Regions from separate parts of the Sporosarcina beigongshangi genome, predicted to be linked through region 4. Evidence: riboswitches for the same ligand, from Rfam matches in the RefSeq annotation. Region 4 holds a riboswitch; each other region holds the start of a gene.
The links. Region 4 has a riboswitch for cobalamin ahead of R2B77_RS05375 (ribonucleotide reductase N-terminal alpha domain-containing protein). Riboswitches for the same ligand answer to the same signal wherever they lie in the genome.
Positions count from the first base shown of each region.

Region 1 (7,837 bases), on a different contig from region 4:
ATACAGCAGGCACATCCGCAATTTCTGCCACACGCATATTGACGATCTCACGGTCATTGAGATTTACCTCAGCAGGGCTTCCTGCACCTTCAATAATGACTGTGTCATAGCTTTCCGCCAGTTTGTTAAGTGAGGTCTGTATGGCTGCGATCGCCCGATTAAAAAACTGTTCCCGGTACGCCATTCCTGCCACTGGGCCGAATTTCTCTCCGAAAAAAAACACCTCAGATTTCATGCCTGCCACCGGTTTCAACAATATCGGATTCATCTCAATCGCTGGTACCGTTCTAGCTGCAAGCGCTTGAATAAATTGCGCACGGCTCATTTCCTCGCCATTATCTGTTGTCGCGGAAAATCTAGACATATTTTGCGATTTAAAGGGCGTTACACGCACACCTTCGTCGGATAACATACGGCATAAGGCTGTACAAATCATCGTTTTTCCGGAATCTGATGCCGTGCCTAAGACCATAAGTCCATTCATAAATTCACTCCCCTTTCCAATAAGTCGCTACGCCATAATCCATCTCGATAGCTGTACCTGCTGTTGCTACGAGTTGTTGATGAATCTGTCCAATCCATTGCCTATACTGATTCGTTTCTTCATCCTTTGACGGTAGCTCGTCCAGCACTTCATTGGAGACAATCACGAGATGTGCAACTTGAGAGAGTAGCGCATCAATCGTTTCATATAGTTGCTGTGCTTTTTGTTCCATGCAACCGTTTTGCTGGATGCATGGTGTTCCTGTTTCCCAGCCTTCATATAATTCATTAGCTAGCCAGGTTGTTAAGCAATCCCATAAGACAGTATCACCTTGTTGAATAACGGACAATACTTCCTTTAGCTTCGTCGGCTTCTCGAGCGTCAGCCAGTTTTGAGAGGCACGGTCCTGCCGATGCCACTCAATGCGCTCCTGCATTTCTCGATCCGTTGCTAAACCGGAAGCAATATAGACCAAACGGCCACCATTTTGCTGCACTTCATTAACGAGTAATCGTTCCGCATAGCCACTTTTCCCACTACGAACACCACCACTTATGAACGTCAGTTTTCCGCGAACCATCGCTCCAGCTCCTCTGTCAATACAGCCATATCCGCTTCATTTTTCATGCCAATTCTGAACCAGCGACCGTCCATACCACGGAAATTCTCGGAGTGCCGGAGCACAATCCCTCGTTCTACTAAATCCAAATAGAGCTTGTTGGCATCTCGACCTTGTCCTACCTTAAACGTTAGAAAATTCGTCACAGAATCCGTCACCGTACAGTTATGCGACTTGAGAAATGAGGTAAGCTGTTCACGTTGCCGATTGCTATGCTGAATCGCTTGTTGCCTAAATGATTCTTCCGGTAAACAAACCGCTCCAATCCGAGCCGCCATGCCATTGACATTCCAATGCGGTGCCAGTTCTTTTATGCCCTCAATCACGGTTTCATTCGCAACAACATAGCCAAGCCGGATGCCGGGAATGGCGTACATTTTTGTCATGGAACGGACAATGATGACATGTGGATTTTCTTTAATTGCCGAGATCAATGACAGCTTTTCATCGACAAAATCAATGAAGGCTTCATCCAACACAATGTCACAACCCACATCGGCACCATAACGAATTAAGTCTGTTAACTCCCGGCGTTCAGGCATCATGCCCGTCGGATTGTTTGGTGTACATACATAAAGAACTGCAGCCGATACCATCGCTTGTTTGATCTCATTCAAAGGCAGCTTGAATCCGTCTGTTTCTGAGGCTACGACGCGGATGACATCAACATTTTTCGCATGCAATGTCGCTTCATATTCCGAAAATGTCGGATGGACAACAATCGCCCGTTTGCCTCGATAACGTTCTGCGATAAGCGCCAGCAGCTCCGCCGCCCCGTTGCCGACAAATAGCTGCGACTTGGAAACGTTGTGAAAATCAGCGACTGCCGATATAAATGGCTCTCCGGCTGGATCAGGGTACGCCCCGATCTCTGCCAATAAATTCGGCCACATCACACGAACTGCTTGCGGTGGACCCGCCGGATTCACATTCTCACTAAAATCCAATACACGCGCTGGCAAGTCAATGCCTAGTCGCTCATAGACATGATGTGGGTTAGCACCGTGTTCAGGCAATTGCATAGAAAAACACTCCAATCACAGTGAGGACTAGCCAAAAAGTAAAGGCAACAATATGCATTTGCCTAATCGTCAATTTAATATGTGCTGCTGCAAGTGGGACTGTGCCTGGTCCAATTTCCGGCCGCTCAGATACCTTGCCACGATATGTACTTTTTCCACCTAGCGTCACGCCTAATTGCCAAGCCGTCGCCGCTTCTAAAAAACCACTGTTCGGGCTTGGATGTTGCCTAGCATCCCGGTTCCAACCTGCAAAGCGCTTCATCAAGCCTAGCTTGCCTTCATTTGGAGAATAAAAAATAATGAGAAAGCCCGTAATCCGCGCCGGAATGAAATTCAAGACATCATCTGCGCGTGCAGAAAATTTGCCGAACTTTTCATAGCGCTCATCCTTATAACCAATCATCGAATCAAGTGTATTGACCGTTTTATACAACCATAAGCCTGGGGCACCGAGTAAAAACGCCCAAAATAACGGTGACGTAATGCCATCTGCCGTATTTTCGGATACTGTTTCAATAACCCCACGCGCAATGTCATTTTCCTGTAGCTTGTCAGTATCACGTCCGACAATCCACGCTAATTTTTTACGCGCTTCCGGTAAATCATTCGCAACAAGCGGCTCGTAAACGCTTAATCCTGCATCACGTAAACTTTTTTGTGCCAGTCCAATTGCAATCAGAATGGCTTCCACAATAATACCGACAAATAAATTGATTTGATAAGCGAATGCGACAATGATGAAGACCATTATAAAAACGATTCCGACTATACTAAAGAGCGTTAGTGCCCCTTTCCCAGTGCGAAAACGTCCTTTATTCAAAAGGGATGTCAGCTTAGAAATAAACGCTCCTATCCAGCGAACAGGATGTGGCCAGGTCTGTGGATCACCGATTATTCGGTCCAGTAAAAAACCAATCGCAATCGCAATAAAATGTGCAGGTATCACGTTGTCCACCCCTTTGCTTGTTTATAGGCACGAATTGCTCGAGCAGTACAATCATAGACCCCATGACCAATCAATTTGCCTAGTGGCGTAATGGGCCCTGCATAGGATAAATATTCGCCTTGCTGCGTTGCCGCTACAAGCAAGCTGTCCGTTGACGTGCCCGTCGCAATAGTACCTGTCAGTGGGTCTTGAATGGCTTCCGTTTGCATCGCCTTAGCTTTAGCTTCTGTCGCAGTAATCATTGCTTGAATAAATGCCTCGTCGGATAATGTGCCATTGATGATAATCCATGTATTAATCGTGCCGATGCGTTGCTCCCGGTCGCGGGTAAGTGCTTTCGACACGTCAACCGCATTGCCAATTCCAGCCGTCACCGCGATTAAAACCGTACCAAAATCACCTTGGTACGATTCCACTTCCACATGTTCTGTCATCACCGCTGTCATCATGCCAACCGTCTCCATGCCATGAAAACCCTGCCGCTCTAAATAACTAGCCATTTCGGCTTTAGCATCATCGTAAGCGTAATTGGCGTCGACATGACGATTGACAAATGCACGATACCAGCCAGTTCCCGCATTATGCACTGCAGAGGACATTGTTTTCAATGGACCAGCCGTCCGTAAAGAGACGTAGTCCGATGACACTGTAAAATCATCGACGGTCACCGTAAATGGAGTCGTTTTTTCTTTCATATCAGCAAATGTGACAGACTTTACTTCAGACTTCTTGCCGTTGCCACCTATTAAATTATCCCCTTGTAGCATGTCACATTGCCCCTTTTCTTCGTTATTGCGTCTAGATTTTGAATGGCGTATCGAACAGAAAAGGTTCAATTTCTACGTTTCCCGCAAAAATTAAAGCATTCATCTATCCTTTTTTTGTTCCAAATAAAAATCCTCCGTATGAGTACGGAGGAATGTTTAGTAAAAATGCGGACGCATTAATGCACCGATTTCCACCAAGCCTATCCTCGTAAGCAACCGGTTTTTTCATAAAGGCAGGTCTCCTGACTTGTGTGCATATCGTTTGACGACAAGCTGGCACTTACAGTGGCGGGACCGTGTCGGACTTCAACCGACTTCCCTTTTAACCTCGTTCTTAATGGCGAGGCACCTTTATGTTTGGCTATGTAATTTCTATATCTTTTAGTATACTACAAGTTTTGAAGGTGTCGAGAGGAGACAAAAGTTATTGGTGCTCGAAGGCGAATTATTACTTTCCCCCCCAAAAAAACGCCACACCAAGGAAATATATCCTCAGTGTAGCGGCCAATCCAGTTACATTTTTTCCGGTGCTGAAACACCAATTAGTTTTAATGCGTTGGCAATTGTTGTGCGTGCTGCTGTAATGAGTGCAAGCCTTGCTTCTGACAAGTCTTGATTTGCAGGGTCCAACACTTTTTCGGCGTTGTAGAAGCTATGGAATGCTGCCGCTAGTTCTTGAATATACGTCGCGACACGATGCGGTATGCGCAATCTTGCAGCATCACTGACCACTTTCGGGAAGTCTCCAATTTTCTTCAACAATTCCAATTCTTTTTCAGCTTGCAATAAAGAAACGTTAGCCACTGATGTAGCTAGGCCTGTTTCTTCGGCTTGTCGCAAAATCGAAGAAATCCGTGCGTGTGCATATTGCGCGTAATATACCGGATTTTCATTGGATTGAGAAATGGCCAAGTCAAGGTCAAAGTCCATTTGTGAATCACCTGAACGCATAGCGAAGAAGTAACGGACTGCATCCAAACCGACGTCTTCTACGAGCTCACGTAAGGTAACTGCTTTCCCTGTCCGTTTACTCATTTTGAATTTCTCGCCGTCTTTATACAGCTGAACCATTTGTGCCACACTTACTTCCAATGTATCGCGGTCATAGCCAAGTGCTTCAATCGCTGCTTTCATCCGCGGAATATAGCCGTGGTGATCGGCGCCCCAAATGTTAATAAGCTTGTCAAAGCCACGGAATAATTTATCTTCATGATAAGCAATGTCAGGCAATAAATACGTGTACGTGCCGTCGTTTTTAATGAGCACACGGTCTTTGTCATCTCCAAATGTTGTTGAACGGAACCATGTTGCGCCATCTTCTTCAAAAATATGCCCGTTTGCACGCAATTTATCGAGTGCGACATCGATTTTACCGTCTTCATATAATGAGGTTTCCGAGAACCATACATCAAATGATACGCGGAAATCTGCGAGGTCCTTCTTCAATTTCGCCAATTCAAAATCAAGTCCGTACTTACGGAAATAGTCATAGCGCTCTTGTTCAGAAACGTTGACGTATTTATCGCCAAATTGTGCTGCTAGTTCTTCCCCGATGCCTACAACGTCTTTCCCATGGTAGCCATCTTCCGGCATGTCTTTGTCTAAACCGAGTGCTTGGAAATAACGCGCTTCAATGGAGTAGGCAAGGTTATTGATTTGATTACCAGCGTCGTTAATATAATATTCGCGCGCGACATCGTAGCCAGCAAAATCAAGGACATTACTCAAGGAATCGCCGAGTGACGCACCTCTTGCATGACCTAGATGCAAGTCGCCAGTTGGGTTAGCTGAAACAAATTCGATTTGAATTTTTTCATTGGCACCAGAGGTTGAGCGACCATAATTTTCACCTTGCTCAAGAACCGTTTTGACGATGTCGCCTAGGTAATCTGTTGCTAATTTGATGTTCATGAAGCCAGGACCCGCAATGTCAACCGATTCAATGGATGTTGCTGACGTGTCTAAGTGTTCCAAAATCGCTTCTGCAATGGCACGTGGTGGTTTTTTCGCCAATTTTGTCAACTGCATCGCAATATTCGTTGCGTAATCTCCGTTGTCTTTACTTTTCGGTGTTTCCAGCATAATGTCTGGTATTGCTGCCTCTTCTACAAGCTCTGCCGCAATAACCGCTGCGCGCAATGCCGATTTCACTTCCTGCTCAATTTGTTCTACTGCGTTCATAATATTCCCTCCGTATATGTAATGGTCAATTCGTATGTCCCGAGTAAAGATCCTTCTGCATGTAGCTCGTATGCGACATGGAATCGCCCTAGCTGTTCATTAAAATCAAGGTGAGTCGTTTTGACGAGTAAATTAAATGACGCAGGACCATTGCCATAATTTCCTGGCCGTTCACCTTTTGAAATGAAAGGCAACCGCATCTTGACTGCGCCACTACGGAAGATCAGTGCGTCCTTCGCACCCATTTTGACCGTTGTCAAAACAAGTTGACCATTTTGTTCCTCTTCATATTTCAAGTAATGGATCCCTTTTTTCTCAATGAGCTGACCAGCTAGGTTCATCTCATAGCTCTCCTGATCCTGTCCGGGATGTCGGATTGACGAATGGAGCTGGATATCCACCTTGCGTACTCTATCCTGCGTTTCCATACGCTCACCGTCCTTTTCCTTTTGTCTAGACTCCAGGCGCCAGTCGCTCGAGTCGCTTCAGACTTGCTGATAAAGGCAAAAAGCACCTTTATCAGCAAGTCTTCCAGCGCTTGTCGCGTCTAGCAGGCGCCCTGCGCTTTTCTTAAGTACATCTTTTTATTATATCCTGTTTCCTTGCTAGATTTCAATCTATCTATAGCGATCGATGTTTTTATGTTCACCCCGTTTAATCTCTTTCCATGCGTCACATACTACACTTAACAACATCGACGGGACGGGATTGTATGCAACGGGTAGTGTATTTAAAAAAGGTAAAGAGACGCAAAGCTATCAAGCGGCTACTACTGCTCTCCGTTACGATGCTAACGGCGGTGCTAACCGTTTTCTTATTGCTTCGCTTATATGCGCAGGTAACGGGAGCGCCTTCTTTAAGCGTGCCAAAAGCTTCCGTCTTTCTCGATAAGAATGGCAAACAAATTGGCGATCGCTTCACAGCTGAGCGGCGTTATTGGGTTGATCTTGACGATATGTCTCCCTTTCTAATTGATGCGGTCATTGCGACGGAAGATAAAAATTTTTACAGCCATAATGGCTTTGATTACCGACGGATTGCAGGAGCTTTGCTGAAGGATGCCAAGGCTGGACGCAAAGTCGAGGGAGCTAGCACAATTACCCAGCAATACGCTAAAAATTTATATTTAACGTTTGAAAAGACATGGAAACGGAAATTTGACGAGGCACTCTACGCGTACCGAATGGAAATATTTTATGACAAAGATGTTATTTTAGAAGGCTATATGAATACCGTTTATTTTGGCCATGGTATGTATGGTGTCGAGGCAGCTAGCAAATTTTATTTTGGAAAGCCTGCGAAAGATTTGACGCTAGAAGAATCTGCCGTCATCGTAGCGATTGCCAAGGGACCTTCGATTTATTCACCTATCGAAAATCCGGAAAGATCGGAGGAGCGGAAAACGCTTGTCCTTTCTCTTATGGAAGCACAGGGATACATTACTGCACGGCAAGAAGAGCGGGCAAATCTTGAACAAATTACATTGAAGACACGTGAATGGGCAGATTCGAAGCGCGTTGCACCCTACTTTTTGGATGAAGTATGGCGAGAAGCAGAAAAAGTACTCACTGCCAAGGGACGCTCCCCTGCTGAAGGTGGCTGGACTATCCGCACAACATTGGACCCACATCACCAGCAAAGTGCGGAGGAAGTAATCGCTAAGTGGATGCCAGACAATGATTTACAAGTTGGCTTTATGTCTATTGAACCGGAAACTGGCTATATCACGTCACTTGTTGGTGGGGTTGATTACACGGAAAGCCCATTTAACCGAGCAACACAAGCAAAGCGTCAGCCTGGTTCTGCCATGAAACCTGT
Region 1 covers NZ_JAWLIR010000026.1:51,201-59,037, forward strand. Annotated here, with positions in the region: gene R2B77_RS12475 (cobyric acid synthase) at 1-484, opposite strand, end outside; gene R2B77_RS12480 (bifunctional adenosylcobinamide kinase/adenosylcobinamide-phosphate guanylyltransferase) at 489-1,064, opposite strand; gene R2B77_RS12485 (pyridoxal phosphate-dependent aminotransferase) at 1,046-2,125, opposite strand; gene cbiB (adenosylcobinamide-phosphate synthase CbiB) at 2,112-3,068, opposite strand; gene R2B77_RS12495 (adenosylcobinamide amidohydrolase) at 3,068-3,838, opposite strand; cobalamin riboswitch at 4,054-4,206, opposite strand; gene argS (arginine--tRNA ligase) at 4,352-6,019, opposite strand; gene R2B77_RS12505 (DUF1934 domain-containing protein) at 6,016-6,447, opposite strand; gene R2B77_RS12510 (transglycosylase domain-containing protein) at 6,732-7,837, shown strand, end outside.
Region 1: it holds a riboswitch for cobalamin, as region 4 does, so the genes downstream of both, R2B77_RS12495 (adenosylcobinamide amidohydrolase) here and R2B77_RS05375 (ribonucleotide reductase N-terminal alpha domain-containing protein) in region 4, are expected to answer to the same signal.

Region 2 (7,837 bases), on a different contig from region 4:
AAAAATCGCGGTTGGCAACGGCACTGCTTGAGCACCCATCACTGACAGCACAGGTATTGCAGCCGTTAACGAGCATTTTCCAAAGGATGACATATCTTGGATTACTGCAACTTTCTTCATCGTACTCTCCACCTACCTAATCCTCACTTGTATTCTCTTCATCCTATCATAAGTAGGCAACCGCAGAAATACACCAGCTTCCAGTAGTTATTTTTATAGGAAATCAATCTGACCTCTAACAATTTTACTAAATTGACACTTTTACAATGGTCAGCCATTTGCTAAAGTTAAAACTATCAAAGAATTCATTATAGTGAGGATGATCAACATGCAAAATATTCAAAATCAACCCTATACAAAAACGCGCAGTAAAACGTTTGATTTAGTCATTACCGCAATTTTAGCTGCACTTATTTTCGTCGCCACAATGATCAATATTAAGCTACCCATCGGGCAAGGTGGACTGATTCACTTAGGGACATCCATGCTGTTCATGGCAGCTATTTTATTCGGACCTAAAAAAGGGGCACTTGCCGGCGCAATCGGGATGGGCTTATTCGATATCTTAGGTGGCTGGGCAATTTGGGCGCCAACGACCATTATCTCCCGCTTATTACAAGGACTCATCGTCGGGAAAATTGCTTGGTCGAAGGGACATCGAGGCGATAATGTTGGACTAAACATTTTAGCAGCCGTTTTGTCAATGCCAGTGATGATGGTAGTTTACTATATTGGGCAAGGCATCATGTACAATAACTGGATTGCACCAATGGCATCCGTTCCAGGTGACATTATCCAAAACATTGTCGGTTTACTAATTGCGATTCCGGTATGTATCATGTTGAAAAAAACGCCTTATTTCAAAAGGAAGTTTTGATACGTAATAGGCGAGTATGGAGAGAACAAAAATGTTAAAAGCAATCTTTCATTTACCATCAAATGAAAGATTGCTTTTTTATAGAAGCGTCTGTTTACAGTTTACCCATGGAAAAATGTTTTCATTTCCAAGGTAGGAGTTTATTTTCAAGCCACTGAAGCAGTCGGTTAAACGTTAAACCAAGCAGTGACAAGACTAATACGCCTACCATAAGCTTCGTTGTAATCATTAAGTTCCCATAGTGTAAAACCATGGAACCGATCCCGTTTTGAGCTGCAATCATTTCTGCCGCTACTAGTAATAGAAGGGACGTTCCTGCCGCAAGCTTTAAGCCAGCAAAAATCATAGGTAATGCACCTGGCAAAATGACTTTTCGGATGACGTTAAAATGATTGGAGCCAAAGGTCACCGCGGCTTTTATCAGTATTTGATCAACGCTTTTAACACCTGAAAATGTGTTAATGACTACTGGGAAAAAGACCCCTAATGCAATAATCGTTACTTTTGACAATTCACCAATGCCCAACCAAAGGACGAAAAGTGGTAGCAGGGCAATCTTTGGAATCGGGTAGATGGCATAGACAACCGGCGTTCCGATTGCATCCGCCCATTTGGAGAAGCCTAAAATAAGCCCAACTAAAATACCGACAACTGATCCAATCAGATAGCCAACCCCTATCCGGTAAAGACTGGGACCAAGGTTTCGAGTAATTTCACCACTGATGAGCATATCCCATCCTGTCACGACAATAGCCGTCGGTGCAGGTAAGAAAAGTGGTGAAACGATTTTCGTGCTACAAATAACTTCCCATAAAACGAGCAAACCGATTAACCCTAGTACGGAAGCATATAACGGGACTTTTTTCTCAAGAAATGCGACACGATTCGTAATCATTTGTTTATGTACAGCCATCCCATTATCACTCCTTTAGTGCTTCGACAGCGTCATTACGAATGAGCTGCCAGATATCATCAGCATACCGTTCAAATTGTTCCCTATGCTGCTCTTCGCCTCTACCCATTTTCGGTAAATCAATATCGATAATACTTTTGATTCGGCCGGGGTGTCTGGACAAAACGATGACCCGATCAGCCAAATACACAGCTTCTTGAATATTGTGCGTCACGTAAAGTGTACTGAGCTGCGTGCGGTTCCAAATGGTTAACAGCTCTTCTTGCATCAATGTTCTTGTTTGGGCATCTAAAGCAGAAAACGGCTCATCCATTAGCAGTAAATCTGGCTCAACCGCAAGTGCCCTACCAATACCAACTCGTTGTTTCATGCCCCCAGACAATTGTTTTGGATAAGCATCTTTGAAATCCGTTAAACCAACCATATCGATATAAAAATCAGCCTTCTCTTTTAGCTCCTGTTTACTAACCTTCTTCTCCTCTAAACCGTAAATCACATTTTGGTACACCGTGCGCCAAGGGAGTAGGGCAATTTCTTGAAAAACAATCGCCAAATTCGGCTCCTTATCCATCATGCCTTCGAAATACACAGAACCACTTGAAGGTGACAAGAGTCCACCAACAATATTCAATAATGTTGATTTACCGCAGCCACTTGGCCCCACTAAAACAACAAATTCTTTTTCATTAATCGAGAAGTTAATATCTTCAAGTGCCGTCACTTCTTCTTTTTTCGCAGACGTGAATTTTTTACCTACATTTTCAATGACAATCTTCATTTACTTCACTTCCCTAATTGTTTCAATGCTTCTTCAAGTAAGTCTCCATTGACAATCTCCGTTGAATTAATTGAGCTCTCAATTAATTGCTGCTTAGCATACCAGTCAATTTGCGTTTGGATGTCTGAAGCAAGTAATTTCCCATCACGATCCATGTAAGGAAGTCCTTTTTTAATCAATTCCTCTTCTTGGTCCGTGTATTTTGCAATGATTTGTACAACCTCTTCATAGTTCTCGCCTGGCACAATTTCACCATCGACTTTGTTGAGCACAGCGTCATAGTAGTAGCGAGTCGCTTTTGCATAAGCTTTCAAGAACTTTGTCGCTGCGTCCGTATTAGCCGCAAAATCTTTCGAGAAAAAGATTCCCGACGTTTGATATTCGATTTCCTCTCCTACATGAGAAATCACTTTTCCATATCCTTCACTTACTACTCGAGAAACATTTGGTTCATTCAATAAAATGGCATCCACTTGCTTGCTCTGTAATGTTTCCATAAGGCCTGGAATACTATTTAGCGGAACGAGCTCCACATCATCCGTCGTTAAACCATGAACCTCCAACAGTCTACCCGCCATATAATGATAAGTTGACCCGGTTTGTGTAATCCCAATCTTTTTTCCCTTTAAGTCTTCGATGGCTGCTACAGCAGAGTCGTTCGGGACTAATACAGCTGAAGAAGAATAACCTTCCTGCTCTCTTCCTTTATCCGCAACGATGACTAACTCTTCTCCGCTAGCCACCATATTGTATAAGCTCGCCGTAATACCAGTCGCGCCCACTTGGACATCCCCACCTGCCGTTGCAACTGATATCGGTTGCGCCGCTTCAAACCATTTCGCTTTAGCATCTAGGCCTTCCTCTTCAAAGAACCCCTTTTCAAGTGCGATAAATAAAGGTGCGGAACTCGTCAATTTCAACATTCCAATTTCAACTGCTGTTTGTTCAGCGGATGTAGCATCTGTGTCTTTCCCACAGCCGGCTAGTCCAAATGCTAATAAAAGGACTGAAATAAGTGTAATGATCATTCTTTTTGTCATATCATGTTCCCCCTAATTTTTGATATAATTGCCACTACGAATGCGGCTGGATCTAGGTAAAATGGGTATAGAAAAAGCCCCTACCATCCCTTGGAAAGGGACGAAGGAGCTCTCCGCGTTACCACCCTAAATTGACGAACCGATTTTAGACCGCTCATCCACTTCATTAGCAATTGAGTAAATCAGATGGCGTACTTCATACATATTGTTGCCTGAATTCACACTTACCATTCAGTCTCTGGTTGCTGCTCACAATATGATTACTGGACCATCTCTCAACTATATTTAATTTTTTTAGTAGTTTTCATTATCTTTTGCGCAAAAGTAATTGTTTTGAATATTACTGATGTTCAAACTAGAAGTCAAGCTTTTTATTTTTATATTGCTACTTGCATACGAAGAAATTCGATTAAATCTCCATTCCTACCTCAGCAAAAGTAGCCATATATGCCATCATACTGACGGCTGCATCTATAATCGGAAACGCTAAAGCTGCTCCTGAACCTTCACCGAGGCACATGTCCATCGTTAACATCGGTTCGATTCCTAGCAGTTCATTGGCCAGTCGCGCGCCCGGTTCGAGGGAAGCGTGAGAAGCGATGAAATAGTCCTTCGCTTTCGGCTCAATGGCTATTGCGATTAAGGCAGCTACTGTAGAAATATAGCCATCTATAACGACAGGAATTCGATTGGCTGCAGCCCCAAGCATTACCCCTGCCATACCGCCAATTTCCAGCCCTCCAACCTTAGCAAGAACATCGATCCCATCAGTCGGCTTCGGCTTATTCAACTCAATAGCTTTTCGAATGACTGCTACTTTATGCTCAATTCCTCCTTCACCAACTCCCGCGCCTCTCCCCGTAATTTCCAAAAGATCACAATTGCCCAAAACTGACAAAATAGCGGTACTAGGCGTCGTATTCCCAATCCCCATCTCACCCGTTCCCAGCAAATTAGCGCCCTTTTTCGCTTCCTGATTGGCCATTTCAATCCCAACCTCTAGCGATTTAACCGCCTCTTCTCTTGTCATCGCAGGACCTTTCACCATATTATCTGTCCCATGTTTTATCTTTCTATTGAACACACCAGCATCCTCTGGAATGTCACCTTTAATCCCAATATCTACTGCAATCACTTTCGCCCCAGAAACCCGACTTATGGCACATACACCTGGTAATCCTTTTGCAAAAAGTAACGTTTGTGCCCATGTGATTTCTTGTGGATTACCGGAAATCCCTTCTTCATAAACGCCATGATCCGCCGCCATCGTAATAATCGTTTTCTGATCAACTACAGGATAAAGCTTCCCCGTAATTCCAGACAATTGAATAGCAATATCCTCTAATCTTCCTAAGCTTTTAGGTGGCTTAATCAAGCTATCTACCCGCTCTCTCGCCTTTTCCATCATTACTTCATCCAATCCTTCAATCCTTTGAATCGTTTCCTCTAACAGTCGCATTTTTCATTCTCCTTTTCAAAAAAATAAAAGCCTGCAGTTTATTTACATAGTAAATAAACTACAGACTTTTCCATCGTCTATAAATAATAAGCAAATAGGCAGGTCTCCTGGCTCAGGGTCATCGTTTTATTTACCTTCCCAGAATCACTTCCAGTGGCATTCCAAATAAAACATCCCTTTACAGTGGCGGGTCCGCTGAAGACTTTCACTTCATTCCCTATTCTCCCCTAAGGGCACCTACTGCTTTTATTTAACTTTCTATTACGTTTATCATATAGGAGAATGCTGACAAATTCAATTGAGAATGTAATGAGTGTTCTAATCATATTGAAAAATAGGAGTCATTCGAATAAACACGATTGAATGATATCCTTACCAGATGATTGTTCTTGTTAAAAGAAAAACAATCAGGCACCCAGGTCGCTTAAGCAACTTGGATGCCTGATCAATAAAACATTTTTATTCTTCGTCAAAAATAGCTACTAGGCGGCCTTTAACTTCATGATTTTTCAGCTTTTCAATACCTTTATCAACTTCTTCAAATGGAATTGTAATAAGGTTTGGACTCATTTTACCTGTAGCAAAGCAATCATACACACCTTTTAAGTCTTCTACTGATCCACCATTACTGCCCAAAAGTTTAATTTCTTTTGTAATCATTAAGTACGTATTAATCGTAGATTCCAATTTACCCATACCCACAATTACGACTGTTCCTTGTACTTTTACAGCTTCTAGTGAGTCAGAAGTTGTTTGTCCAAATCCAGCAAAGTCAACAATAACATCACATTCTGCTTCTTTCATATCTAGAATTGTGTCATAAACTTTAGTAGCTCCTAATTCTTCAGCAAGTTTTCGAGCCTCTGGAGAAACGTCTGTTGCATATACTTCGCAACCTTTAATGAGTGCCATTTGTAAGGCAAATTGACCAAGTCCACCGATACCAACAATGCCTAACTTCGTACCTTCTTTTGCTTGTCCAATACTAAACAGAGCACGATAAGCTGTGATTCCTGCATCTGTAGAGGCTGCACCTTCTACAAAGGAAACACCTTCAGGAATGATTACGCATTGATGTTCAGGTACACGGACTTTTTCCGCATAACCACCATCATAGTTGTACCCAGCAGTTATTTTAGTTGCTCGGTCCATTGGGTTAACCCCAACACGGTCCCCAACTTTAATATTTTCAACACCTTCACCCACTTCAATAACAATCCCTGCAAACTCATGCCCCATAATAACAGGACCATTCGGGAATAGTGGCATCCAACCTGGATCTTCTAATGCTGCAACGTCCGAATGACATAGACCAGCAGCTTTCACATCAATAACAACTTGACCTGGGATTGCTTTCGGATCTTCTTTTTCAATCAATTCTAGCGGTTTATTCGTACCTGAAAATAGCCAACCTTTCACAACTATCGCCTCCAAATTGTTTTTTCTTTATCATATAAAAAACTCATTACAACTAACTTGAATTTAAAGTATCTTACAAATAAAACTTTACTCCTCGCCCTACTACTTGTCAATAAACTAGGATCTTTGTCGAAAAGGTGTCACTATCTGCCTGTGAAGTGGTCTAAGCATATTGAAAAAATAGCGTCCACCCCAAAAGTCACTTTCTTTCATGCAACTGTCGGTGTAACTGCCATACTTGTTCTGCAAGCCTCGGCACCGGACCATCTACTTCTATATCTCGAATAACTTCTTGAATAGGTAAATTGCGAACACGAGATGCCGGGACGCCCATTTCTTGTAGCCACTCAGCTAGTTGGGCAGAAGAACTCGCATACACAATACGGCCTAATCCCACCCAACCATGAGCTGCCGCACACATCGGACAATGCTCCCCAGATGTATAGACCGTCGCTTGACGTCTTTCTAAAGGTGTCATATTTTCAGCAGCCCAACGTGCGATAGCGAATTCAGGATGTTGGGTATGATCTCCGCCTGAAACACGATTATGATCTTCTTTCAGCACATCCCCGCTAGCTGAAACAAGAATCGAACCAAATGGCTCGTCTCCTATATGTAACGCATCCTTTGCAAGTTCTAGACAACGCTCTAAATGCTTGATGTCCGTCTTATTAATCATTGGGGCATCGCTCCTTTTGGGTTATCATTATATAATTTTTATGGACTTCACCATTTTTGGTATCAAGTTCTACAGTAGCTCAGATTTTGAATCGAACTTGCTCGATTCACTCCTTTGATTGATACATCTATCATACCGGAGCTGCCTAGCGTTTTATATGCGTTATTTGATTAAAGGCTTATATTATAGAATCTAAAAGAGTTCAAATAAACAACTTCTAAAATAGAATTTCAGTAAAACCAGACTCTTACTGACTGTCCCCATTTTATAACATCTTCAATATAAAAATCCTTCCAACGACACATCATATTCCATAAAAATATTCTCAAACAGCGTCTTATCAATCAATTTACGTAGGACACCATCGAAATAGCCTGCGATATTGCGAATCTCTTTACGCTTTGTCGCTCGTACCGCAATATGAAGAGCTTGCATGGCCAATTGTTCAAATAAATCCCCTTCGTTCTCGTACATGCTGAATTTCATCATACGTAAGGACTGTGCACGATAAATCCCGAACAATTGGCGTGCAGAAGAACTGTTACCAATCGTTGTGGACAATAGATCTTTTATTCCGTAGTAGGTGCTGGAGTCGGCTCCGCAGGATACGTATCTGTAAGAGTATTGTTCTTAATGTTTTTAGATTCAAAAGAAAAAGCTTCAGTTTCAGAT
Region 2 covers NZ_JAWLIR010000013.1:695-8,531, reverse strand. Annotated here, with positions in the region: gene R2B77_RS08355 (pyridoxamine kinase) at 1-120, opposite strand, end outside; gene R2B77_RS08350 (ECF transporter S component) at 329-877, shown strand; gene R2B77_RS08345 (ABC transporter permease) at 999-1,790, opposite strand; gene R2B77_RS08340 (ABC transporter ATP-binding protein) at 1,798-2,568, opposite strand; gene R2B77_RS08335 (ABC transporter substrate-binding protein) at 2,574-3,608, opposite strand; gene cobT (nicotinate-nucleotide--dimethylbenzimidazole phosphoribosyltransferase) at 4,018-5,067, opposite strand; cobalamin riboswitch at 5,148-5,323, opposite strand; gene R2B77_RS08325 (zinc-binding dehydrogenase) at 5,527-6,486, opposite strand; gene R2B77_RS08320 (nucleoside deaminase) at 6,686-7,165, opposite strand; gene R2B77_RS08315 (hypothetical protein) at 7,442-7,726, opposite strand; gene R2B77_RS08310 (helix-turn-helix domain-containing protein) at 7,735-7,837, opposite strand, start outside.
Region 2: it holds a riboswitch for cobalamin, as region 4 does, so the genes downstream of both, cobT (nicotinate-nucleotide--dimethylbenzimidazole phosphoribosyltransferase) here and R2B77_RS05375 (ribonucleotide reductase N-terminal alpha domain-containing protein) in region 4, are expected to answer to the same signal.

Region 3 (7,837 bases), on a different contig from region 4:
CCTGGCGATGCAGTGGCAACCAAGCCGCCTCCGAATAATTGAAGTGTAAATACGCCCGTAGCGCCCCCTGCAATTGCAGCTACCAACAGCAATGGTCTCATTAAAATGTACGGGAAGTAAATTTCATGAATCCCTCCAAGGAAATGGATGACTCCCGCCCCTGATGCCGTTTGCCTCGCCATACCTTTACCAAAAATCATATAGGCAAGCAATATCCCAAAACCAGGTCCCGGATTAGCCTCTAATAGAAAGAGAATCGATTTACCTGTTTCTGCAGCTTGCTCAAGCCCAAGCGGACCTAACACACCATGGTTAATGGCATTATTTAAAAATAATACTTTTGCTGGCTCAACCAATATACTTGCAAATGGTAATAGATTAGCATCGACAATCGCTTGCACACCTGATCCAAGCGCTTTATTCAACGCCTCTACAACTGGGCCAATTCCTTTAAAAGCAACTAAAGCTAAAATGAAACCAATAATGCCTGATGAAAAGTTATTGACAAGCATTTCAAAGCCTGACTTAATTTTTCCTTCTACTAATTTATCGAACCACTTAATAGCAACTCCACCTAAAGGTCCTACAATCATTGCACCGAGGAACATTGGAATTTCTGCCCCAACAATAACCCCCATTGTGACAATTGCACCAACGACCCCTCCGCGAATATCATGGACAAGGCGTCCGCCCGTAAACCCGATTAAAATTGGTAATAAGTAATTGATCATTGGTCCTACAAGTTCTGCAAAATCTGCTCTTGGAAACCAACCTGTTGGAATAAATAATGCCGTAATGATACCCCAAGCGATAAATGCACCGATATTCGGCATAATCATGCCACTTAAAAAACTTCCGAAACGCTGAACCTTGACTTTGAAACCAGAATTTTGTTGTTCGTTTGTCATCGTTACTAACTCCCTTCTCCCCATTAATTGGTGTTAACAACAACAATAAAGCGTTTTCATTCTATAATCAATCTAATCTAAACCCTATTCTGTCACCTTCATTGTTGCCATGACTAAAGTTGGTGTTATTAGTATAGAAGACATAGTATCCCATTCTTACTCTATTGCACTTATCAATGATGTTTAAACATGCAAAAATAGAAAAAACGGCTAGGGAATAGTGATTATTCCTCAGCCGATTTTTTGCTCCTATTTATTCACTTGCGTCAAAATCATCCACATTATCACTAATCAAACTCGCCAAAACATGAACCCTTAAAATGATTCCGGCTATCTGATTGTCTTCATTAACAACAACAAGTGGATATTTTGAATCTAGTACAAATGGAATAATATCTTGTACATAATCATCTGGGCTAACTATTTTTACCTCTTTGAACATTACATCTTGCAATGTCTTTTTTTCTTTTAGCCCGTCGATTGCCTGGTCAATTGTCAACAAGCCATGCAAATGGCGTTTCCGATCCGTTACAAAAACACTGGAAATACCATTTTCACGCATCACCTTTATCGCCATATTTAGCCCATCTTTTAATGAAACCAAACCATAAGGCTTCACCATAATATGATTGGCTTGTAAAATTTTTGAGCGATCGATATCTCTTATAAACTCTGAAATATAGTCATTTGCTGGACTTTCTAAAATCTCTTCAGGTGTACCAATTTGTTCAACTTTTCCATCCTTCATCACAGCGACACGATCACCAATTTTAAATGCTTCATTCACATCGTGAGTGATGAAAATAATCGTTTTTTGTAGCCTATTTTGAATATCAAGCAGCTCCAACTGCATTTCACGGCGAATTAGTGGGTCAAGCGCGCTAAACGGCTCGTCCATCAATAAGATGTCTGGATCATTTGCAAGTGCTCTTGCAATGCCTACACGCTGGCGCATTCCTCCAGATAACTCCTCTGGATATTGATGCTCATACCCTTTAAGCCCTACTGTTTCTAAATGTTTCTGCGCAATTTGTCTACGTTCCGTTTTGTCAATTCCTCTTATTTCTAAACCATACTCGATATTTTCTAAAACAGTCCGATGACTAAATAACCCGAAGTGCTGAAACACCATGGCGATTTTTTTCTGGCGGTAATATTTCAATTGTTGTTTGTTATAGTCTACAACATTTTCACCATCCACATAAATGGCTCCAGATGTCGGCTTGTTTAATAAATTCAAGCAGCGAATCAAGGTCGATTTCCCACTTCCCGACAGACCCATAATGACAAATGTTTCACCTTCCATAATTTCCATCGATGCATCATAAACCCCAACAGTATGACCTGTATCTGCCAATATTTGTTCCTTTGAGACACCTGCCTCTATTAAAGGAATCGCTCGTTTAGGTCTTAATCCAAAAATCTTTGAGACGTTTTCAACTTTTAATTTCACAGTCATGCCACATTCCTCCCATGTCTCTGAAGGCGTTCAGCAATTCCCGCAGTAATTCGGTCGATAATAATAGCTAGGAAAACAATACTAATTCCTGCCTCAAAGCCTAGTGAAATATCAATTCGATTAATCGCATAAAGTACTCGTTCACCAAGTCCTTGTGCGCCAACCATCGATCCAACAACCGCCATTGCTAAGGCCATCATTGTCGTTTGGTTAATGCCTGCCATAATCGTTGGAAGCGCTTGCGGTAACTGTACTTTGACTAACATCTGCATAGTCGATGAGCCAAATGATTGTGCGGATTCCACTACTTCCTCATCAACATTACGAATTCCCAACTCTGTCAATCGAATGACAGGAGGAAGGGCATAAATAATTGTTGCAATCACTGCTGGTACATTTCCCAATGGAAAAAAGAAAATAACAGGGATCAAATAAACAAAACTTGGCATAGTCTGCATCGCATCTAATATCGGACGCATAAAGGCAGACATCACTTTACTGAAGGCAGTCAAAATGCCCAGTGGTATACCAATTGCAAGGGAGAGCAATACGGAGATTAACACAATTGATATTGTAGTCATCGTTTCCGGCCACAGATCAAATGTACCAATAAGGAAAATAAAAAAGGAGAATAGTAGTCCCCCGTATATAGAAGTAAAATACCATCCCAATACAAAGATGATGATGATAAATACCCACCACGGAATTGAAAGGAGCGCTGATTCAAGCCCCTTAATTGTAGTTGAAGCAATGACAAAAATAAAATCAAAAAATGCACTAAAGTTTTGTGCTAAAAAATCTATGAACTTTTCCACACCATTACCTATTGGTATACGTATATCGGGAAATTCAATCATAAGGTTGGGACTGTTCAACAGACAGCCGCTTCCTCACCTCTTTCTTTTTACGTTGAGTAAAATATCATTACTGTAAAGCTTTTTTCACTTTTTCTGCCACATCATCTGGCACCCATGTTGTCCAAAGATCTTCATGTTCTTTCATCCACCATTTAGCCGCTTCTACCGGTTCAGCTTCATTTTCATTCATATAATCAAGAGCATTCTCAGTCAATTCATTGCTTGTTTGGTAGTTACTTAGGAAGTCAACAACATCCTTTGCCTGAGTTGGTAAATCTTTATGGACCGCAACGACAACATCATTTGGCGGGAATTCAGTTCCCTTTGTTTCTTCCCAAATCGTTTCATCGTACGCATTATCAGCAAGTAATGTTAAGTCATAACTTGCAGTCACCCAGGTTGGCGACCAATAATACCCTACCCAGGGCTCACCATTTTTGTATGCGCCTGCTAGTGATGCCACAATTGCAGAATCTGATCCTGGTGCTAGGTAATTATATTGCTCGTCCAAGCCATATGCTTGTAGCTTGGTTTCTAAATGTTCACTAACCGCCCAGCTAGAAGGAGCACCAATAATACGACCTTTAGTCTTATCTTCCGGATCTTCGAAAATCCCGGGATACTTCGCTAAATCTTCAACCGTTTCCAAATCTGGCGCGATTGCCTCAATCCCTCTTTCTGCATCTCCTTCAATTACATATGTTGGTACGTATAACCCCTGTGAATTGTCAGCGAAGTTAGTAGAGACATTAACAATGTTTCCTTTTTCAATTGCAGCTTCATAAACTTCTTTAATATTATCTGTCCATAATTCCATATAGACGTTAATATCTCCTTTTTCCAATGACTGAACCGTTGCAGCCGTCGTACCACTTGTTACTTCCGTATCATAACCATAGCCTTCCTCAATAATGAGTTGCGCAATACTATTGTGGACACGAATGCTATCCCAACCAGCATCAGCAAACTTAATAACTTTAATGCTGTCTTTACTTGCCTCTCCACTACACGCAGAAAGAATTAAAAGCATACAAAACGAGAGAAAGATAGTAATTTTTTTCATAAGAAATTGTTACCCCTTTTCATCTTTTTTAAATTAGACGGTGTAAATACACTTCCCTCCTAATTGTTCAATTTATTTTGGTTCCTATTCCTTCAAATAGAATAGATAAACCACAAAAAATCTACCTATCTAATTTATAGTTTTTAATAATACAGGAGTTTCCAAGTCATTGCAAACTCACTTCCACAATTTTTTATTAATAAAACAGTTAAAATCAATATGGAAAGGCATGATATTTTTTAATAAATTAATTAATATATTTATCCAACAGAAGAGACCACAAATATAAATTCACTGTAGAATGATGCTCCTAATCTGCTACTTGACCTGTCAATATGTTAATACATTTGAACCATCTGATGATTCTTTATATTCTGTTTGACAGAACAATAGATACATGATAGCTTTGAACACATCGACAATCATATAGTAAAGCAATAGAAATAGGTGGTCTGGTAATTTGTACATTTGCCAGATCTTAAAAGTGAAGCCGGTGAAACGATAATCCGGCGCGGTCCCGCCACTGTAACAGCAATTTTGCTGAAGCCAGATAACTGCCTCTTTTTGCAACGCTCTACCCTACGGTCGATAGGGAGTGTTAGGATGACAACGCATCTATTTTATTTCTGCGCGTAAACATTTCTAACTTTCGTTAGAAGTGTTTTTTTATTCCTTAATAACACTTCTTTACTTCATAAAAAGAGGAGAGGAAACGATTTGTCAATTGTCAGCAGTACGATCGGATACCCATATATCGGGGGTAACAGGGAATGGAAAAAAGCGCTTGAGGCCTTTTGGGCTGGGAAGTTAGAGGAAAGCCTATTCCTAGAGGAAATTGAAAAACTTCGGTTAGAACGCCTTCAAAAACAAAAAGATGCGGGCATTGATCTTATTCCTGTCGGTGATTTTACTTTGTACGATAGGATGCTCGATACAGCTGTCATGTTCGGCATGATCCCTGAACGCTTCAATTGGTCTGGCGGCGATGTATCGCTCGCAACCTATTTCTCGATTGCACGGGGTAATGACCAAGCCGTTGCATCAGAAATGACGAAATGGTTCAACGCGAACTACCACTATATTGTGCCAGAATATAGTCAGAAAAAACTAGTACTCACAGAAAATAAACCCCTTACTGCCTATCTCGAAGCAAAAGAGAAGTTGTCGATTGATGGCAAGCCTGTTTTAATTGGCCCATATACATTTTTGAAACTATCAAAAGGCTATGCGAAAAAGGATATTCCAGCGTTCATTTTGCAATTGATTCCTTTATATAGTCAGATTCTTAATGAATTGGCAGATGCCGGAGCTCAGTGGATCCAGCTTGAAGAACCAATTCTATCTACATCATTAACAAAAGAAGACATTCAAACTGTCATCGAGATTTACAAACAGCTAAGTGTAGCCGCTCCAAATGCCAATATTTTATTACAAACGTATTTTGATGCCGTTGAGCACTATAAAGAAGTTGTTGCTTTACCTGTTGCCGGAATTGGTCTTGATTTTGCACAAGGTACTGAGAAAAACCTTGAACAATTACAAGCGCACGGATTCCCAACGGACAAAATACTCGCTGCCGGTTTAATCGATGGACGCAATATATGGCGTGCGGATTTGCAAGAAAAAGCTGCATTACTCGATACAATAACACAGCTCGTGCCAGCAGATCGCATTTGTGTACAGCCCTCGAGTAGTCTACTCCATGTTCCTGTTACGATTCAGTCTGAGGTAAAGCTAGACGCAACGATTAAAGCTGCTCTTGCTTTTGCAGATGAAAAACTTGTAGAAGTGACAACACTAGTAAAAGGTGTGCGTGAAGGGAAACAAGCTATTGCTGATGCAGTGACTGAAAGTATAACAGCACGTCAAAATCTGGCGGACTTACCTGCAAGAAATCACTCTGACTTACAGCAAGCTGTGCAAAACATCAGCGAACAAGACAGCAAGCGAAAATCGCCATTTAAAGAACGTCGTGATAAGCAGCAAGAAACATTCAATTTGCCGCTATTACCAACAACAACAATCGGGAGCTTCCCACAAACACCGGAAGTTCGCCGTGCACGAACAAAATGGCGTAAAGGCGAGTCAACAGATACACAATACCGTGACTTCGTCCAAGAGGAAATCAAACAGTGGGTTGCGATTCAAGAAGAAATCGGACTGGATGTCTTCGTTCACGGTGAATTCGAACGGACAGATATGGTTGAGTATTTCGGGGAAAAATTAGGCGGCTTTGTCTTCACTGAAAAGGCTTGGGTTGTTTCCTACGGCTCGCGCTGTGTCAAACCACCGGTGATTTACGGAGATGTGACATTCATCGACCCAATGACTGTGGAAGAATCCGTCTATGCTCAATCTTTAACTGACAAGCCGATGAAAGGAATGCTGACAGGGCCTGTCACTATTTTGAACTGGTCATTTGTGCGCGATGATATTTCACGTAAAGAAGTTACGTATCAGATTGCACTTGCACTTCGTAAAGAAGTTGAAGCATTGGAAGCTGCCGGTATCCACATCATTCAAGTAGACGAACCTGCTCTTCGCGAAGGCTTACCACTTAAAAAATCGGAGTGGAGCAATTACCTAGAATGGGCTATCAATGCCTTCAGACTGGCAACTGCATCCGTACAGGATACAACGCAAATTCATACGCATATGTGCTACTGTGAATTCAACGACTTCATCGACTCCATTAGCGGACTTGATGCAGATGTTATCTCCATTGAAACATCACGAAGCCACGGTGATCTTGTTTCTGCCTTCAATGACTTCTCCTACGACAAAGGCATTGGCCTAGGCGTCTATGATATCCATAGCCCACGGGTACCTGAAGTCCAAGAAATGGTCGACGTTATCGAACAAGGACTAGGTGTACTTGAACCAAACCAATTTTGGATTAACCCCGATTGCGGTTTGAAAACAAGAAAGCATGAGGAAACAATTGCCGCATTGAAAAATATGGTCGTTGCTACGAATAAAATGCGCGAACGCTACGCTATTTTGCAGAAGTAATTGATGAACTCGCGAGTAATTCAGACGAACGCGCTCATCCTTTCATAAACTCACATTGAAAAACCAGCCTTCCCCCATTTCAAACCTGAAATGGAGGGAGACTGGTTTTCCTCTTTGCAATCATTTATTCGCCTTATGCACCTTCAATAACTTCCCTTTCACCGTCGTCGTGCGCATCGCATCTAAAACGAGCTTACCCTTACCATTTAGAATATCCACATACGACTCCGTATCCTGGATTTTAATGATACCAATATCCTCGCCCGTCACACCAGGAATATTCGTAATAGTACCAACGAAATCAAATGCCCGCAGTTTCTTCTTTTTACCACCATTAAAATATAACTTCATAATATCTTTACTGACAAGCTCACTTTTATCTCTTTTTAACTTAGGCAATTGATCCATTTTTTCAATGAACGCATCCTTCATAGCCTCAACAGCTTGCTTAGATGGCGCATTTCGTTGTGGAATCTCAAAACCAATATAGGCTTCAATGTCCGCTAAGAATTTATCTTCATAAGGTGTGACGAATGAA
Region 3 covers NZ_JAWLIR010000008.1:202,351-210,187, forward strand. Annotated here, with positions in the region: gene R2B77_RS06840 (PTS mannitol transporter subunit IICB) at 1-908, opposite strand, end outside; gene R2B77_RS06845 (quaternary amine ABC transporter ATP-binding protein) at 1,162-2,367, opposite strand; gene R2B77_RS06850 (ABC transporter permease) at 2,364-3,182, opposite strand; gene R2B77_RS06855 (ABC transporter substrate-binding protein) at 3,292-4,287, opposite strand; cobalamin riboswitch at 4,716-4,863, shown strand; gene metE (5-methyltetrahydropteroyltriglutamate--homocysteine S-methyltransferase) at 5,011-7,299, shown strand; gene R2B77_RS06865 (DEAD/DEAH box helicase) at 7,420-7,837, opposite strand, start outside.
Region 3: it holds a riboswitch for cobalamin, as region 4 does, so the genes downstream of both, metE (5-methyltetrahydropteroyltriglutamate--homocysteine S-methyltransferase) here and R2B77_RS05375 (ribonucleotide reductase N-terminal alpha domain-containing protein) in region 4, are expected to answer to the same signal.

Region 4 (7,837 bases):
GACCAAGTCATTGTAACGAGTGGGGGTTCATCACGTTATATTGACAAAGATAACCCTATTCCGATTGATGCAGTAGTGATTGGAATAATTGATTCAACAGAAGTGAAGAGAGGTGAAATTGATGAGTCAAGCGATCGGAATGATTGAAACAAAAGGATTAGTTGGTTCCATGGAAGCGGCAGATGCAATGATTAAAGCGGCCAATGTAAGGCTCATTAAACAAGAGTTCGTGGATGGTGGAATTGTAACGGTTCTAGTTCAAGGTGACGTAGGCGCTGTGCAAGCCGCTGTCGAGGCTGGTCGTGAAGCTGCCAAGCGTGTAGGAGAGCTGTTAGGATCACACGTCATTCCGCGCCCGGATGAGTCCGTTTATAATTTGGTTAAACCTCTTGACCCGAAAAAACAACAGACGAAATCCAAACCGGCACCTGCTGCTAAAGCACAAACGCCGAAAAAAGACTGAGGAATAATCGTGTGAAAGGGTGAGTATAGTTGGCTTTTCGAAGACATAAAATCGCCGTCATTGGTGCGGGATATACCGGCGCCACTGTAGCTTTACTGTTAGCACAAAAAGAATTGGGGGATATTGTTTTACTCGATATTCCTGAACAAGAAAGCCCGACAAAAGGAAAGGCGTTGGATATGCTTCAAACGGGACCTATTCAACGTTTTAATGTGAAAATTACGGGAACGTCAAATTACGAAGATATACAAGATGCGGACATGGTTATCATTACTGCGGGGATCGCAAGAAAACCTGGCATGAGTAGAGACGACCTTGTCACGACGAATGCGAAAATCATGCGTGCTGTATCTGAGCAAGTGAAAAAATATGCACCAGAAAGTACAATTCTCATTTTAAGTAATCCGGTAGATGCCATGACCTATGTGTGCTATAAAACGACTGGATTCCCTAAAAATCGGGTAATTGGTCAATCGGGTGTACTGGATACAGCACGTTTTAATACCTTTGTTGCTGAAGAGTTAAATATTTCAGTGGAAGACATTTCGGGGTTTGTTTTAGGGGGGCACGGGGATGATATGGTGCCACTCGTTAGATATTCTTATGCTGGTGGTATACCTTTAGAGAAACTCATACCACAGGATCGTCTTGATGCAATTGTGGAGCGCACAAGAAAAGGCGGAGGGGAAATTGTTTCCTTACTTGGCAATGGAAGTGCCTATTATGCACCTGCAGCCTCACTCGTCGAAATGGCAGAAGCAATTATTAAGGATAAAAAGAGGATATTGCCTTCGATTGCTTATTTGGAGGGTGAATACGGCTACAATGGGCTGTATTTAGGCGTCCCTACTGTGATTGGTGGCAATGGAATCGAAAGTATCATTGAACTACCGCTGACAAATGAAGAGCAGATAGCGCTTGATAAATCGGCAGAGGCAGTTCGTTCAGTCATTGACATTTGCAATCGTTAAGAACAAGGTGAGCAACTATTATGCATAGTTGCTCACTTTTTTTGTTTAAATCAATTTCATAATTACTTATTTCTGTTAAAAAGACGAATAATTATTTATCAATCCGATTTAGTGTTCGTCAATATGATATTGTAATCTTGTTGATTGGAGCGTAAGGCGGCGACTCCAGCGAAAGCCGTTACGAAGAACGGCTTTTGCGAACAAAAGCGAAGCGTTGAGAGCAGGATGCCTTAATTTCCGCAAAGAACGCAGAAATACGGCAAATCGAACCCTACGCTGTTCGATTGGCTGAAGCCGTGCCCGCGGAAAGCGTCCGCCTGAAGCGGAAATCAACATTGTTCGTGTTATTTGCTTAAAAGTTCTATTATGAAATTGATTCGTTTAAATAGAAATAGCATTGTTCAAAAAGTAGGGAGAATTCATATGCGACTGGATGGAGCCTGTCATCTTCAGGCCGCTTTTCCACGCGCTTATATGCAGGGCGAGTAGTTCAGTCGCTTGAATGGTATTCGGCACGTATAGGTTGAGTGAAATACATTGATCGATATGACGTTGGCGGGCTGCATTTTGCTTCAATGTCCATTGTTGGTCGATGAAATAGGCTGATTTATAAAACCAACGCGTTTCCGGATTTAAATCGGGTGCAATGACTGGAATGGCTCCATCTAGCTGTTCTTCCACATAATATTTTTGAGTGATAGGTTCAACGCCGATGGTAGTAGCTGCTAGGGGCGCTGTCGATGAATGGGATGCTACTGCTGTCATAGAGCCGTTCCGCACCCCGTTTAACGCAACATCTGTCCGAAGTGATTGCCACGTTTTTGAATGGTATCCCCTCTTTTCAAAATACGCTCCGTTATGCCAGTCTGATTCTTTGAATAGTGGATAAGCTCCTTTTTCTTTAGCAAGCGTCATCGAAGCAGCTATCGTTAAATAGGCGATGTTCTCATATAATTTATCGGCGAATGCTACTGCCTCTGTTGATTCCCAACGGATTTTAGATAAAGCAAGTAAGTGGTGCCAGCCCGTTGTGCCGAGTTGTAGACCACGAAAATGAATATCTTCTGGTGTTGAATGAATGTTTAGGTCAATGGCATTGTCGAGCATACGCACTTGAATTGTGATGAGACGCTCCAATACACCAGCAGGCACCGCGCGGCCAAGGTTGATGGACGAATGGGTAAGCTGAGTTGGTTGTGTAGCGACAATCCTGACTTCAGATTTATCTACATGTTTATTTACTTTTTTCCGCTGGACTTCATCCTTATAATACATATGTGGAAAGCCTGTTGTCAGTTGGTTATGCATGATTTGCTTCATAAGGTCAATAGCGAAAATGGTCTTTTTGCTAAGTTTGGGATGTTTCACACACGCCATGTATTTTTCACGGAATGAGCCTCCCCCCTTCTGTTCATCATAAAAATCCTCAAGGGAATACCCCATAACCGCCCGCACCTCATATGGGTCGAACAAATACCAATTGCCACGGGATTCAACTTGTTCCATAAATAAGTCGGGGATATAGATAACTCTGTCACCTGTCGTACCATCAAGAAACTTGAAAATATCAATGTGGTGGACATCTAGGTAACTAGTAAATGTTGTTTGCTTGTTGTCACCCTGTTTTTGAAGTTTTCCAGCGTTCAGCAAGCTCGGTAATTCGGCAGTCATATATAGATGACTCATTGCCCAATAGGCCTCTGCTATTTTTTCAAGCCGTTGCTCTGTCTCATTTTGCATCAGAATCATTGCGATGATGAGCCATCGTTCTTGAGGAAGTTCAACAGGTTCATTGTCCGTATCCTTAGTAATATAGTTACTCATCATCATTTGCAAGGCACTGTAACTGAATAGTTTGTCGCGTTCCGGGGCGATCAAATTCCCAATAAACCGAAGCTCTTCTTGTGAATAACGTTCAACTAAAATCGGGTCATACGAACCAAGTGCTACCAGCCGAGTAATATGTGTCGCAAAATCCGTGTAAATGTTCGAGTCACGCTGTCTAGTATAGAGGTCATGAAGATGAATTCGTGTTGCGATAAAGGTCCAGTGTGGTTCGTGCTCACTCAATTGGCTAAGAGCGTGCGAAATCATTGATTTCGACCAATCTGCGTGGCTGCCGTTAGGGAATTTTTTGATCCATAATGTACTTTCTTCCAATAAAGAGGCTACTGCCTTCGTCCCAAAATCCATGGATAATTCAGTTAATAAATCTTGCTGTTTTGTTTGGCTAGACATTTTTTGTCTCCTTCCATGATTGTTGTTCAGAATCAAGCTGAATTCGCTCTTCAAAACAAAAAAGCAATAGTTCTACCTTTTCGGTAGAGCTATTGCTCATGGATCATTCGTTGGAAACAGAAGAGGGCCGTCCACATCATTTAAGATAGTCGCAGAACGACAGATTGATGGCGGGAACCTGCTCGCTTCCACCTCTCAACCCCCGAAGAAAGTGTCGCTTGACGATGGAGGGCAGGTCTTCTGGCTTGCGCTTCATTCTTCCGGCCAGCCTTCCCATGGATATTTCCACAGTGGCTTCTTTGGCGGTCGTCAGCGCTAACAGTTGCGGGGACAGCTCCGGATTTTCCGGATTCCCTTTTAAACCGATATCGGTACCCATTCATCGTTCAATAACTATATAGTGTGTACAATTTGCTAACTTAACACTACCATGTAGCCGGCAAAACGTAAAGGAGGAAGGGGCAATTTTGCAAGGCGGTCATAAGGTGGCTCATGCCGGTCATAACGCCCGTACCGCTGTGAAAAAACCGCACCCCTTCAACAAGAGGTGCGGCTCCGCATTTCGTCATTCTTCAATTAACCCTGACTCGATCAAAAATTCCTGTGCCACTTTTTCAACCATCATGCCTTCATTATCAACTTTAGCGTTCATTTTCTGCATCGCTTCTTCGTCGATCATGCCTGCTAGCTGCTTGAGTACCTCTTCAATTTCAGGGTACTCTTTAAGTGTTTCTTTTCGTACAAGCGGCAGTGCATGGTAGGGCGGGAAGTAGGATTTATCGTCCTCCAATACGCGCAAGTCGTAATCCTGTAACTGACCGTCTGTTGTGTAGGAGTTGATGACGTCGACTTCTTTGGCGCCGATGGAACGGTACATAATACCATGGTCCATTCCTTTGACGTCTTTAAATTTCAAGCCATATTCATTCTGAAAGCCGGGCAAGCCGTCTGGTCGGTCAATAAATTCAAAGACAGCACCGAGTATGAAGTCTTCGGAAACTTTGGCGAAGTCGCTGAACGTCTTGACGCCAAGTTCTTCGGCTTTTGATTCATCTAACGCTAATGTGTACGTATTATTGAAGCCAAATGTGTCGAAGGCGATAATGCCATCTTCATTGACAAGTCGTTTCGTAGTCGCGAGTGTCTCCTCGGCCGTGCCAGGATCTTCATGGTAATAGTTGACGACAATTGTCCCGGTATAATCGGGTATGACATCGATGAGACCATTCAACATAGCATTCCAGACGACGTTCGAGCCGCCGAGATTTTCTTTGTAAACGACTTCAATATCTGTTTTATGTTCAATTAATTGCCCCATAACATGGGACAAAATAATGCTTTCTGTATTGTTTCGAGAGCCTAGTGTTAGTGAATCTTTTTCGATGAAAATACAGCCTGACAGCATGCTGGCTACAAGTAGTGTCAGCATCAATACGATGAATTTATTTTTCATACTTACTTCAATCCTTCCGGCGTTGTCCATTTTTCAATTGCACCGAAGAGGGTTTCAAGTACAATCGCAAGAAGTGCAGCTGGAATTGCGCCAAGTAAAATCAAACCATCAATGCCACGTGTAATACCTAGGAAAATGAAATCTCCAAGTCCACCTGCGCCAATAAATGCTGCCAGTGTTGCTGTCCCGACGTTAATGACCGCGGCAGTTCGAATACCAGCCATAATGACAGGAAGGGCTAATGGCAGTTCCACTTTAAATAGAATTTGCATACTTGTCATGCCCATTCCTTTCGCCGCTTCAGTCGTCGCTTTGTCGACGTCTTTAATACCGGCGTACGTGTTGCGAATTATTGGCAACAAGGAGTACAGAAATAGTGCCGCGATTGCCGTTTTCACACCAATCCCAAAAATCGGGATCATGAAACCGAGCAAGGCAAGACTTGGAATCGTCTGCATGACACCAGCACCGCCAAGTACGACTGTTGTGAGTTTTGGAACACGAGTAATCAAAATACCGAGCGTAATCCCAAGAGCGATGGCAATGAGCATCGAGAAAAATACAAGTTGAATATGGACGGAAGTTGCTTCAAGCACTTCTTTCCATCTCATTTGTGATTGTTGAGCGAGTTGTTCCCAAATTGTTAAGTTATTCATTGGCTTTCCTCCGTTTCTGTCCACTGGCTGGACATAGCGGATAGCAGTGAACCTCGTGTCACGACACCTAATATTTTTTGATGTTTATCAACGATTGGAATAATACCTAAAGGTGCGTTATCCATCATAATAATAGCGTCTTTAGCGGTAGCTTCCTCGTGTAAGAACGGCTCCCGTGACCCCATAATTTCATCAATCGCTTGAATAGTATCTAGTTTTTTAATCAAATCATACGCGGAAACAATTCCGAGTAATTTATTGTCATCATCGACCACAATAAGGCTTGTAATTTTGCGCTGCCGGATAAGAGAAAGTGCTTTTTCCGGAGAGCGTTGAGGAAGAGAGGTAACGACCGATTCCGACATAATTTCGGTAACTGGCATGAGTTCAGGATTTTGGGTAATTCGATGTTTCCCAATGAACTCCTCTACAAAGCCGTGGGCTGGTTCATGTAGTAATTTCTCTGGAGTGTCCAACTGTAGAAGCTTACCGTCTTTCATAATAGCAATACGATCGCCCATTTTTAACGCTTCGTCCATATCATGTGTCACGAAAACAAATGTCTTATTCAACTTTTTGTGCAATGCACTTACTTCTGCTTGCAGTTGATCGCGTGTTAGTGGATCTAATGCGCTGAATGGTTCGTCCATTAAGATGATGTCGGGATTGCCTGCAAGAGCTCTTGCGATGCCAACACGTTGCTGTTGACCACCTGAAAGCTCCTTTGGGTAGCGTGTGGCAAATATGTCTGGATCAAGACCGACTAAATCGAGAAGCTCGTTGACACGGGCTTTGACTTCCTTAGGATTCCAGCCTTTTAGTTGGGGAACAATCGCGATGTTTTTTTCGATGGTATAGTGGGGGAAAAGACCAATTTGTTGAATGACATAGCCTATGTTTCTACGTAATTCTGACGGATTATAGGAATTGATATCTTTGCCGTTGATAGAAATCGTTCCACTTGTATGTGGTTCCATCTTGTTAATCATTTTCATCGTTGTCGATTTACCCGAACCACTTGGTCCAATCAACACGAGAAATTCACCTTGCTGAATATCAAAGCTGACAGATTTTACAGCTTGGAATCCATCACCATACACTTTGCTTACGTTTTCAAATTTTAGCATACGTACCTCCTGTAGTTTTTAAAAGAAGAAAAATATTTTTAAAAGTAGATGAAAAAATAATTTCTACTCAATAAAAAAGAAGCTCTATTTAGCTCCAATACTTGCTGGAACAATGCCTCGTATATACAGTATATCATAAATCGTTAAATTTTGCACTATTTACACTTGTTTCTATTATACGCTCTATTTATTGCTCGGTCGCAACAATTTCAATTAGAATGGACGAAGGGAAGGAAGTGTATCGTAAATGGATATGACGATTTTCATTGTTGAGGATGATGTCGCGATTTTTAATTCATTGAAAGAACGGCTTGGACAATGGTCACTTCATGTAACAGGACCAGATGATTTTCATGATGTTATGGGGGCTTTTGTTCAAGAGAAGCCGCATTTGGTGATGATGGATATTCAGTTGCCTGCCTACGATGGTTTTCATTGGTGCCGTGAAATTCGTGCAGTGTCGAAAGTGCCCATCATTTTTTTATCATCCCGTGATCATCCAATGGATATGGTCATGGCGATGAATATGGGAGCGGATGATTATATTCAGAAGCCGTTTCATACAGATGTGTTGCTGGCGAAAGTTCAAGCGATTTTACGACGTACCTATGCCTATGGGGAAGAGACGTCAGATGTACTGGAATGGAATGGTGCAATCATTGATATGAAGCGTGGTATTATTCGAAAAGATGGGACGGAAGTGGAATTGACGAAAAACGAGTTTTTTATCTTGGCAGTACTCGTCCAATCGACGGATGAGATTGTATCGCGTGACGATTTGATTCGCAAACTGTGGGATGATGAACGGTTCGTCAATGACAATACGCTGACTGTCAACGTGACTCGATTGCGTCAAAAGCTTACAGAGCTTGAGCTTGGCGAAGCAATCGTTACGAAAAAAGGGCTCGGCTATATGGCGGTCACAGTTT
Region 4 covers NZ_JAWLIR010000006.1:182,987-190,823, forward strand. Annotated here, with positions in the region: gene R2B77_RS05360 (EutN/CcmL family microcompartment protein) at 1-147, shown strand, start outside; gene R2B77_RS05365 (BMC domain-containing protein) at 122-463, shown strand; gene mdh (malate dehydrogenase) at 493-1,434, shown strand; gene R2B77_RS05375 (ribonucleotide reductase N-terminal alpha domain-containing protein) at 1,816-3,672, opposite strand; cobalamin riboswitch at 3,886-4,067, opposite strand; gene R2B77_RS05380 (glycine betaine ABC transporter substrate-binding protein) at 4,238-5,155, opposite strand; gene R2B77_RS05385 (ABC transporter permease) at 5,128-5,781, opposite strand; gene R2B77_RS05390 (betaine/proline/choline family ABC transporter ATP-binding protein) at 5,778-6,908, opposite strand; gene R2B77_RS05395 (response regulator transcription factor) at 7,156-7,837, shown strand, end outside.